2 regions of the Streptomyces sp. NPDC002787 genome follow, and region 1 is predicted to be linked to the other one. Evidence: riboswitches for the same ligand, from Rfam matches in the RefSeq annotation. Region 1 holds a riboswitch; the other holds the start of a gene.
The links. Region 1 has a riboswitch for S-adenosylmethionine ahead of thrC (threonine synthase). Riboswitches for the same ligand answer to the same signal wherever they lie in the genome.
Positions count from the first base shown of each region.

Region 2: linked by a shared signal. The riboswitch ahead of ACWD26_RS03640 (aminotransferase class V-fold PLP-dependent enzyme) and the one ahead of thrC (threonine synthase) in region 1 are both predicted to bind S-adenosylmethionine.

Region 1 covers NZ_JBSFVC010000012.1:110,193-115,060, forward strand. The annotation lists gene ACWD26_RS18275 (MoaD/ThiS family protein) at 240-515, opposite strand; gene thrC (threonine synthase) at 616-1,899, opposite strand; SAM riboswitch class I at 1,918-2,074, opposite strand; gene ACWD26_RS18285 (glucosyl-3-phosphoglycerate synthase) at 2,206-3,177, shown strand; gene ACWD26_RS18290 (alpha,alpha-trehalose-phosphate synthase (UDP-forming)) at 3,379-4,812, shown strand.
Region 2 covers NZ_JBSFVC010000002.1:344,356-349,223, reverse strand. The annotation lists gene ACWD26_RS03650 (SLC13 family permease) at 1-175, shown strand, start outside; gene ACWD26_RS03645 (glycerate kinase family protein) at 286-1,512, shown strand; gene ACWD26_RS03640 (aminotransferase class V-fold PLP-dependent enzyme) at 1,473-2,834, opposite strand; SAM riboswitch class IV at 2,979-3,095, opposite strand; gene trpD (anthranilate phosphoribosyltransferase) at 3,342-4,406, opposite strand; gene qcrB (cytochrome bc1 complex cytochrome b subunit) at 4,541-4,868, opposite strand, start outside.

The sequences.
Region 1 (4,868 bases):
CAAAAGGAATGAAACACGCAAAAGTCATGCACACTTTGGCTACTTCATATAGGGCGTGCGGCGCGATCAAATATGCGCCCGGCATGAAATCACTACGGTGATCGGCCCGGGTTCCCCAACTGTACCGTGCTCAATCATAGAGAATTGCCCCCTCCGCTTCTCTCGCGGAGGGGGCAATTCGATGAACGCTCGGTAATCATTGTTACCGACGGTTACTACCGGCCGGTACTGACCGCGGGTCAGCCGCCCGCGACGGCCGGGATGATCGACACGCCCGCACCGTCGGGCGTGGCCGTCTCCAGCCCCTGCTCGAACCGGACATCGTCGTCATTCACGTACACATTCACGAACCGCCGCAGCTTGCCCTGATCGTCCAGAACCCGGGCGGCGATCCCGTTGTGGTTCTTCTCCAGGTCGGCGATGACCTCGGCGAGGGTCGCTCCTTCGGCCTGAACCTCGGCCTGACCACCGGTGTAGGTACGAAGGATGGTAGGAATGCGTACGTTGACGGACATGATGTGAAACCTCCGGGAAGTGCAGCGAACCTGAGGGGCGCGGGGAACTGCGCGACCAGCCCTCACAGGCCCGCAGCCGAACAACTAGCGGTAACGAGCCTTACGCAAGACCAGCCGCACGGAACGAATCAAGGTTGGGCCGAATCGTCGCGGTGAGCCCGGTCCCGGCCACCGCGTCCAGCGTCTTCAGACCATCCCCCGTGTTGAGGACGACCGTCGTCAGCGAGGGGTCGAGCACCCCGTTCTCGATCAGCTTCCGGGTGACTCCGACCGTCACCCCGCCCGCGGTCTCCGCGAAGATCCCCTCGGTCCGCGCGAGAAGCTTGATCGCCTCGACGACCTGCTCGTCGTTCACGTCCTCCACGGCCCCACCCGTACGCCGGGCGATGTCGAGGACGTACGGCCCGTCCGCCGGGTTGCCGATCGCGAGCGACTTCGCGATGGTGTTCGGCTTCTGGGGCCGCACCACGTCGTGCCCGGCCTTGAAGGCCACCGACACCGGCGAGCACCCCTCCGCCTGCGCGCCGAAGATCTTGTACGGCTTGTCCTCGACGAGCCCGAGCTTGATCAGCTCCTGCAGACCCTTGTCGATCTTCGTGAGCTGCGACCCGGAGGCGATCGGCACGACCAGCTGGTCCGGCAGCTTCCAGCCGAGCTGCTCGCAGATCTCGTACGCGAGCGTCTTCGACCCTTCCGCGTAGTACGGCCGCAGGTTGACGTTGACGAAGCCCCAGCCCTCGCCGGCCGGGTCGCCGATCAGCTCGGAGCAGAAGCGGTTCACGTCGTCGTAGTTGCCCTCGATGCCGACGAGCTCGCCGCCGTAGATCGCGGCCATGACGACCTTGCCCTGCTCCAGGTCGTGCGGGATGAACACACAGGACCGGAAACCGGCGCGCGCGGCGGCGGCGCCCACGGCACCGGCGAGGTTGCCGGTGGAGGAGCAGGAGAGGGTGGTGAAGCCGAAGGCGCGGGCCGCCTCCAGGGCCTGGGCGACTACGCGGTCCTTGAAGGAGTGCGTCGGGTTGCCGGAGTCGTCCTTGATGTAGAGCCCGCCGGTCACGCCCAGCTCACGCGCCAGGTTGTCGGCCTTGACGAGCTGGGTCCAGCCGGGGTTGATGTTCGGCTTGTCGGCGACATCGGCCGGGACGGGCAGCAGGGGCGCGTAACGCCAGATGTTGGCGGGCCCGGACTCGATCTTCTTCCGCAGCTCCTCCGCCTCGTAGGCGGAGTAGTCGTACGCGATCTCCAGCGGCCCGAAACACTCCTCGCAGGCGAAGACCGGTCCCAGCGGAACGCGGTGACCGCACTCGCGACAGCTGAGGGCGGCGGCGGGGCCGAGGTCGACGGTCTTCGTGGATTCGGTTACAACAGTCTGCGCAGCCATGTGAGGCGAGGCCCTTTCTCCTCATCTTCCTCACGACGCATCTCGCCGTGAGACGGATTTGGCACCTTCCCTAGCCGGGAGCCTCGCGGGGTGATCGACAGTGATCGTCACGAGACCGGCTGGAGGGTTGCCGGGGCTTCATCGGGCCGTATCCCTCTGCCCCTCTGGATGAGCGGTATTTGGTTGTATACGCACACGAACACCGACATGCGATGGTCACCAGCGTTGTCCAAGACTGTAACCGAAGGCCAGGACAGTTGAGAGAGCCGTCCGAACCGCGAGATGAACGCAGAGGAGCCGCGCACTGTGCTGAAAGAAGTCGAGCGCTGGCTGAGCACCCGCTCCTGGTCCATGGCCGACCGCCCGCTCCACAAGATCATGGCCGCGAAACGGGCCTCGGGACAGACGATCAGCGTCGTCCTGCCCGCGCTGAACGAGGAGGCGACGGTCGGCGACATCGTCGCGATCATCCGCCATGACCTCATGCTGCAGGTCCCGCTCGTCGACGAGATCGTGGTCGTCGACTCCGGCTCGACCGACCGTACGTCCCAGGTGGCCGCGGCGGCCGGGGCGACGGTGGTCCACCGCGACGAGATCCTGCCCCGTATGCCCACCGCCCCCGGCAAGGGCGAGGTCCTGTGGCGCTCCCTCCTCGTCACGAGCGGCGACATCGTCTGCTTCATAGACGCGGACCTCAAGGAGTTCTCCTCCGACTTCGTCTCCGGGATCGTCGGCCCGCTGCTCACCGATCCCGGCGTCGACCTCGTCAAGGCGATGTACGACCGCCCCCTCACGGTGTCCGACGGGCGCGCCTCCGGCACGACGGCCGCCGGCCAGGGCGGCCGTGTGACCGAACTCATGGCCCGCCCCCTCCTCAACATGCACTGGCCCCAGCTGGCCGGCTTCGTCCAGCCCCTCGGCGGCGAGTACGCGGCCCGCCGATCCCTGCTGGAACAGCTCCCCTTCCCGGTGGGCTACGGCGTGGAGCTGGGCATGCTGATCGACGCGCTCCACCTGGTCGGCCTCGACGCGCTCGCGCAGGTCGACGTGGGCGTCCGCAAGCACCGCCACCAGGACGGCGCGGCGCTCGGCCGCATGTCCGCGGCGATCTATCGAACGGCTCAGCTCCGGCTGGCCCGGGGCCACCTGGTCCGGCCCGTCCTGACCCAGTTCGAGCGGGGTGCGGAGGGCTTCGAGCCGCGGACGTACTCGGTGGACCTGGAGGAGAGGCCGCCGATGATCGAGATCACGGAGTACGCGCGGCGGAGGGCCGCTTGAGCGAGGGGTCGAGCGGTCGAGTGGCGGGCCGTGCTTTTCAGGCCCGCAGGGCCTGGTCTTCAGGGGCGCGGGGAACTGCGCGACAAGCCCCCACCGGACCCGCACTCGCCGTCCCACAGGCACCCCCCACCCCCCGGGGCGCTCCTGTATACGGCCGAACCGTACGTTTGACCGGTTCCACCGCTGGCTAGGTTGAGCCGTATGGCATCAACGCACGGCGCGGAAGTCCTGGTCGCGTCCAACCGCGGCCCGGTCTCCTTCTCGCTCGACGAAACCGGCGCACTCACCGCCAAGCGCGGCGGAGGCGGGCTCGTCTCGGGCCTGTCGGCCATCGGACCGGACGTCGGCGCGGTGTGGGTCTGCTCGGCGCTGGGCGACGGCGACCGCGAGGCGGTACGGCGCTCCTCCGGCGCCCACCTCTCCGTGGACGCGACCGGAGGGCAGCGCGTCCGCATGCTCGACATCCCCGCCGACGTGCACCACGACGCCTACAACGGCGTGGCCAACTCCACGCTGTGGTTCGTGCACCACATGCTCTACCAGACCCCGCTGGAGCCGTCCTTCGACGCGGAGTTCCGGCGCCAGTGGGCCTCGTACGAGACGTACAACCACGCCTTCGCCGAGGCGCTCGCGCAGGAGGCGGCGGACGGCGCGGCCGTGCTCGTGCAGGACTACCACCTGACCCTGGTCCCCCGCATGCTGCGCGAACTCCGCCCCGACCTGCGCATCGGCCACTTCTCACACACCCCGTGGGCGCCGGTGGAGTACTTCCGGCTGCTCCCCGACGACATCGCCGCGAAGGTGCTCGGCGGCATCCTCGGCGCCGACCGGGCCGCGTTCCTCACACAGCGCTGGGCGGACGCGTTCACCGAGTGCTGTCACGCCGTGCTGGGCCCCGGCATCTCCTCCGGCACCCGGATCGGCGTGCACGGCCTGGGCGCCGACGCGGACTTCCTGCGGGCCCGCGCCCACGAGGCGGACGTCGACGCACGCATGGCCGCGCTGCGGGAGCAGATCGGTACGGCCCCCGACGGCACCCCGCGCCGCACGATCGTCCGCGTCGACCGCACGGAGCTGTCCAAGAACATCGTGCGGGGCCTGCACGCCTACCGGCAGCTCCTCGACGACCAGCCGTCCTGGCGCGAGCGCGTCGTCCACGTCGCCCTCGCGTACCCGTCGCGGCAGGACCTCGCGGTGTACCGGGACTACATGACCGAGGTCCAGCGGGTCGCGGACGACATCAACGAGCGGTACGGCACGCCGGACTGGACCCCGGTCATCCTCCATCTGAAGGACGACTTCGCGCGGTCGCTGGCGGCGTACCGGCTGGCGGACGTGGCGCTGGTGAACCCCATCCGGGACGGTATGAACCTGGTCGCCAAGGAGGTGCCGGTGGTCTCCGACGAGGGGTGTGCGCTGGTGCTGTCGCGGGAGGCCGGGGCGTACGAGGAGCTGGGGGACGACGCGGTGGGGGTGAACCCCTATGACGTGGTCGGTACGGCGGAGGCGTTGCACGAGGCGTTGTGCCTGCCGGCGGCTGAGCGGGGTGAGCGTACGAAACGGCTCGCCGCCGCGGCTACGGCGTTGCCGCCGACGCGGTGGTTCCTGGATCAGTTGCGGGCGTTGGAGGAGTGAGGGGCGCCTAACAGCTCGGGGGTTCCTGTGCATCGGGCGAGTGCGGGTGGTGTGTG
Region 2 (4,868 bases), on a different contig from region 1:
CCTGCCGGCCTCCGCGAAGCCGGTCGCCCTCTTCGCCGACCTCCCCGACACCCCCACCTACACCCCGCGCGACCTGCTACGCCTCTCCGCCGTCCTGGCCCCGCTGACCGCCGCCCTGGTCGTCCTCTTCACCGTGGCGGTGTGGCCACTGCTGGGCGTGCCACTGGTCCCGTGAGACGCCCGCGCGCCCACCAAGCCGTCCGCTCGTCTCCGAGCCGCGACGCCCCCCTCGACCTCACGTCCGCCGACGTCCTGACCGACCGACCCATAGGAGCCCTGAGCAGCATGCTGAACCGAGTCGCCGTAGCCCCCAGTGGCTTCAAGGAGTCCCTGTCCGCCGAGGCCGCAGCCGAGGCCATCGCGGAGGGTGTCCGCCGGGTCGTGCCCGACGCCGAAGTGGACCTCATTCCCCTGGTGGACGGCGGCGAGGGCACGGCCGCCGCGCTGGCCGCCTCCACCGGGGGCCGCCTGGTCTCCCTGCTCGCCACGGGCCCGATCGGCGAACCGGTCGACACCCACTTCGCCCTCCTCGGCTCCCACGACCCGACCATGACGCAGACGGCCGTCGTGGAGATGGCCGCCGTCGCGGGCCTCTCCCTCGTCCCGGGCGCCCTCCGCGACCCCGGCGCCACGACCACCTACGGCGTCGGCGAACTGATCCGTGCCGCGCTCGACACCGGCGTACGCCGCGTCCTGATCGGCTGCGGCGACTCCGGCACCTCGGACGGCGGGGCCGGTGCCCTCCAGGCGCTCGGCGCCCGGCTGCTGGACGCGAAGGGTGCCGAACTCCCGCCGGGTGGACGGGAGTTGATCCGGCTGGACCGAGTCGACCCGTCCGGTCTGGACCCTCGCCTCAAGGACGTGGAACTCCTGGTCGCCTGCAACCCGTTCAACGTGCTGTGCGGCGAACGCGGCGTCGCCCGGGTCTTCGGCCCCCAGAAGGGCGCGACGCCGGAGCAGGTCGAGGAGCTGTCGGCCGGCCTGGAGAACTGGGCGTACGTCCTCACCCGGGACCTACGGGACTTCGCGCCCACCACCACGGACCTGCACGGCGGCCCCGGCACCGGTGCCTCCGGCGGTCTCGGTGCCGGGCTGGCCGCCCTCGGGGCCCGGCTGCTCCCCCGCTTCGAGGTCCTGCTGAGCCACCTGGACCTCGACGCCCGGCTCGCCCGCGCCGACCTGGTCATCACCGCCGAGGGCGCCCTCGACCACCAGACCCCCCGTGGCAAGGTCCCCGCCGAGGTGGCCCGCCGCGCCAAGCTGCACGGCCGCCCGGTCCTCGCCCTCGCGGGCACCCTGGGCGAGGGGGCGCACGAGGTCCCGGGCGTGGACGCGTACACCGGCATCCTGCCCGCCCCGATGGCGCTCGCCGAGGCCATGGTCCGCGCGAGCGAACTCCTCACGGACGCCACGGAACGGGCCCTGCGGATGATCGTGCTGGGCGCGCGGGTGACCGCGTCGGGCGGCGGGAATCACACCGCGGGGACGCAACGCCCGTCCTCCGTACGGTAGTTCCACTTCGCGCCCTCCCGCACGAGCTCCTTCACCGCGCCCACGAACCGCTCCACGTGCTCGTCGGGCGTGCCCGCGCCGAAGCTCACCCGGATCGCGTTGAGGGACCGCTCGCCGGGCGCGGCCTCGGGGGCGCCGCACTCGCCCTGGGTCTGCGGGTCGCTGCCGAGGAGGGTGCGGACCAGCGGGTGGGCGCAGAAGAGACCGTCGCGCACGCCGATGCCGTACTCGGCGGACAGGGCGGCGGCGAAGTGGGAGCTGTTCCAGCCCTCGACGACGAAGGAGATGACGCCGACGCGCGGCGCGTCGTCGCCGAAGAGGGAGAGGACCCGGACCTCGGGCACCTCGGCGAGACCGGCGCGGACCGTGTCGATCAGGTGCCGCTCACGGGCGACCAGTGTCTCGAACCCGGCATCGGTGAGGGCCTTACAGGCGGAGGCGATGGAGTAGGCCCCGATGACGTTGGGCGAGCCGGCCTCGTGCCGGGCGGCACTCTCGTGCCACTCGACGTCCACGCCCCCGTCCGTACGCCGGGTCACCTTGCGGCTGGCTCCGCCGCCCGCGAGGTACGGGTCCGCCTCGCGCAGCCAGTCGGCGCGCCCGGCGAGTACGCCGGAGCCGAACGGCGCGTACAGCTTGTGCCCCGAGAAGGCGACCCAGTCGACGCTCAACTCCCTTACGGAGACGGGGTGGTGGGGCGCGAGCTGGGCCGCGTCGAGCACGATCCGCGCGCCGTGCGCGTGCGCGGCGGCGGCCAGTTCGCGCACGGGCCAGATCTCCCCGGTGACGTTGGAGGCACCGGTGACGCAGACGAGGGCCGGGCCGTGCGGGTCCCGGTCGGCGAGGGCCCGCTCCAGCGTGGCGACGGCCTCGGCGGGCGAACGCGGGGCGTCCAGGTACGTCACCCGCGCGTTGCGCCACGGCAGCAGCGAGGCGTGGTGCTCCGTCTCGAAGACGAAGACCTGGCAGTCGGCGGGCAGCGCGGCGGCGAGGAGGTTGAGCGAGTCGGTGGTCGACCGGGTGAAGACGACCTGGTCGTCGTCCCGGCAGTCCAGGAACTCGGCGACGGTGTTCCGGGCGTTCTCGAAGAGGTCGGTGGACAGCTGCGAGAGGTAACCGGCGCCCCGGTGCACGCTGCCGTAGTACGGCGCGTACGCCGCCACGTCGTCCCACACCCGCTGCAGCGCCGGGGCGCTGGCGGCGTAGTCGAGTGCGGCGTAGGTGACCTCGCCGCCGGTGACGAGCGGGACGGTGACATCCCGTCCCAGAACGGGCAGCGGGGCGCAAACGGACTGGGCGGCGGCAAGGGTGGAGACAGACATGGGTGAACTCCCGTGAGAGGCATGCGGAAGGAAGGCATGCGGAAAGAGGAAAAGGGTGCGCGGAGGCGGGGCTCGGCGGCCCTATCGCATTCGCTTGCTCACGGAAGGCTCCCTCGAACGACCAGGACCCCTGGGTTCGCGAGGGGTCCGCGCTTGCCGTAGACCTCTGTGCCTACGACCTGGTCTTCACCCGGGGCACCCCGCCACGGACGGAGGGTTGCCGGACAGCCGGCCGGGGCCTTGTGGCTGTCGCTCATGACCTGCCGAAAAACGTACGTGAGGTGATCGCCGCGCCGCAACTCGTGTCCGGATGGCGGGATGGGGCGCCTGATGGGTCGGAGGGTGCGGGAGCGATGGCGGGTGCGGCTGAGTGGGGCTCCTCGCGCAGTTCCCGCGCCCCTGAAAAACAGGGGCTGCGCCCCCCGTGCTTTTCAGGCCCGCAGGGCCTGGTCTTTTAGGAGCGCGGGGAACTGCGCGACCAGCCCCCACACACCCGCACCCGAAGAACTACCTGTTCGTCGCGGCGACCCACCGCTCAAGAACTCCCCGCGCCGCCCCCGAGTCGATCGACTCCGCCGCCCGCTCCATCCCACCCCGCAACTGCTCCGCCAGCGAGGCGGACGTCGGCTCCAACGCCACCAGCGCCGCCGCGGAGTTGAGCAGCACCGCGTCCCGCACAGGACCGGTCTCCCCGCCCAGCAGCCGTCGCGCGACATCCGCGTTGTAGGACGCGTCCGCTCCCCGCAGCGCCTCGACCGGCACCAGCTCCAGCCCCACGTCCCGGGGGTCGAAGGACTCCTCCGTCACCTTGCCGTCCCGGACGATCCACACCCGGGACGTCGCCGTCGTCGTCAGCTCGTCGAGGCCGTCGTCGCCGCGGAAGACCAGGGAGGAGTTGCCGCGCTCGGCGAAGACGCCCGCCACGATCGGCGCCATCCGGGGATCGGCCACACCTACCGCCTGTGCCCTCACCTTCGCCGGATTGGTCAGCGGCCCCAGGACGTTGAAGACGGTCCGGATGCCCAGCTGCCCTCGTGCGGCTCCCACGTGCCGCATCGCCGGGTGGAACTTCGCCGCGAAGCAGAAGGTGATCCCGGCCTCCTCGGCGACCTCGGCCACGCGCTGGGGCGTCAGCTCCAGATTGACGCCCAGCTTCTCCAGGACGTCCGAGGCGCCCGACGCCGACGAGGCCGCGCGGTTGCCGTGCTTGACGACCTTCGCGCCCGTACCGGCGACGACGATCGACGACATCGTGGAGATGTTCACCGTCTTGGCGCCGTCGCCGCCCGTACCGACGATGTCGACGGTCTTTCCCGAGACCTCGATGACGTTGGCGTGCTCGTACATCGCCCGTACGAACCCGCCGATCTCCTCGACGGTCTCCCCCTTGGCCCGCAGCGCCACCACGAGCCCGGCGATCTGCGCGTCCGTCGCCTCACCGCGCATGACGAGGCCCATCGCCCAGGCCGTCTCGTCCGCGCTCAGGTCCCGTCCGGACAGCAGGGCGTTCAGTACCTCGGGCCAGGAACGGCCCGCCGCGGTGTCGCCTCCAGCGGGGGTCACAGCGCTCATCGGGCCGCTCCTGGTTGTCGTCGTAGATCAGAAATCCTGTGAACCCCACCCTATCCAGGTCGGAGCACGGCGAAGGGCCCCCGTCCGAAGATCGGACGGGGGCCCTTCGACCGTGGTGTGGCGAAGCGAAGCGATCAGTGGTGGCCGTGGCCGCTCGTGATCTCCTTGTACTCCTCGACGGACGGCTTGAGGATCTGGTTGTCCTCGCTGTAGTAGCCCTTGCTCAGCTTGGCGCGGAGCTTCTCGCGGCGCGTGACCTTGCGGGCGACACCGTTCTCGTCGACCGCCGGACCGATCTGCGCCGGCACGTACTGCTCGTGCGCCGTGAGCGTGTGCAGCTGCTCCTGGCTGAGCGGCTCGTGGACCTCGATGAACTCACCGTGCGGCAGGCGCTTGATGATGCCGGTCTCGCGACCGTGCAGGATCTTGTCCTTGTCCCGGCGCTGCAGGCCGAGGCAGATG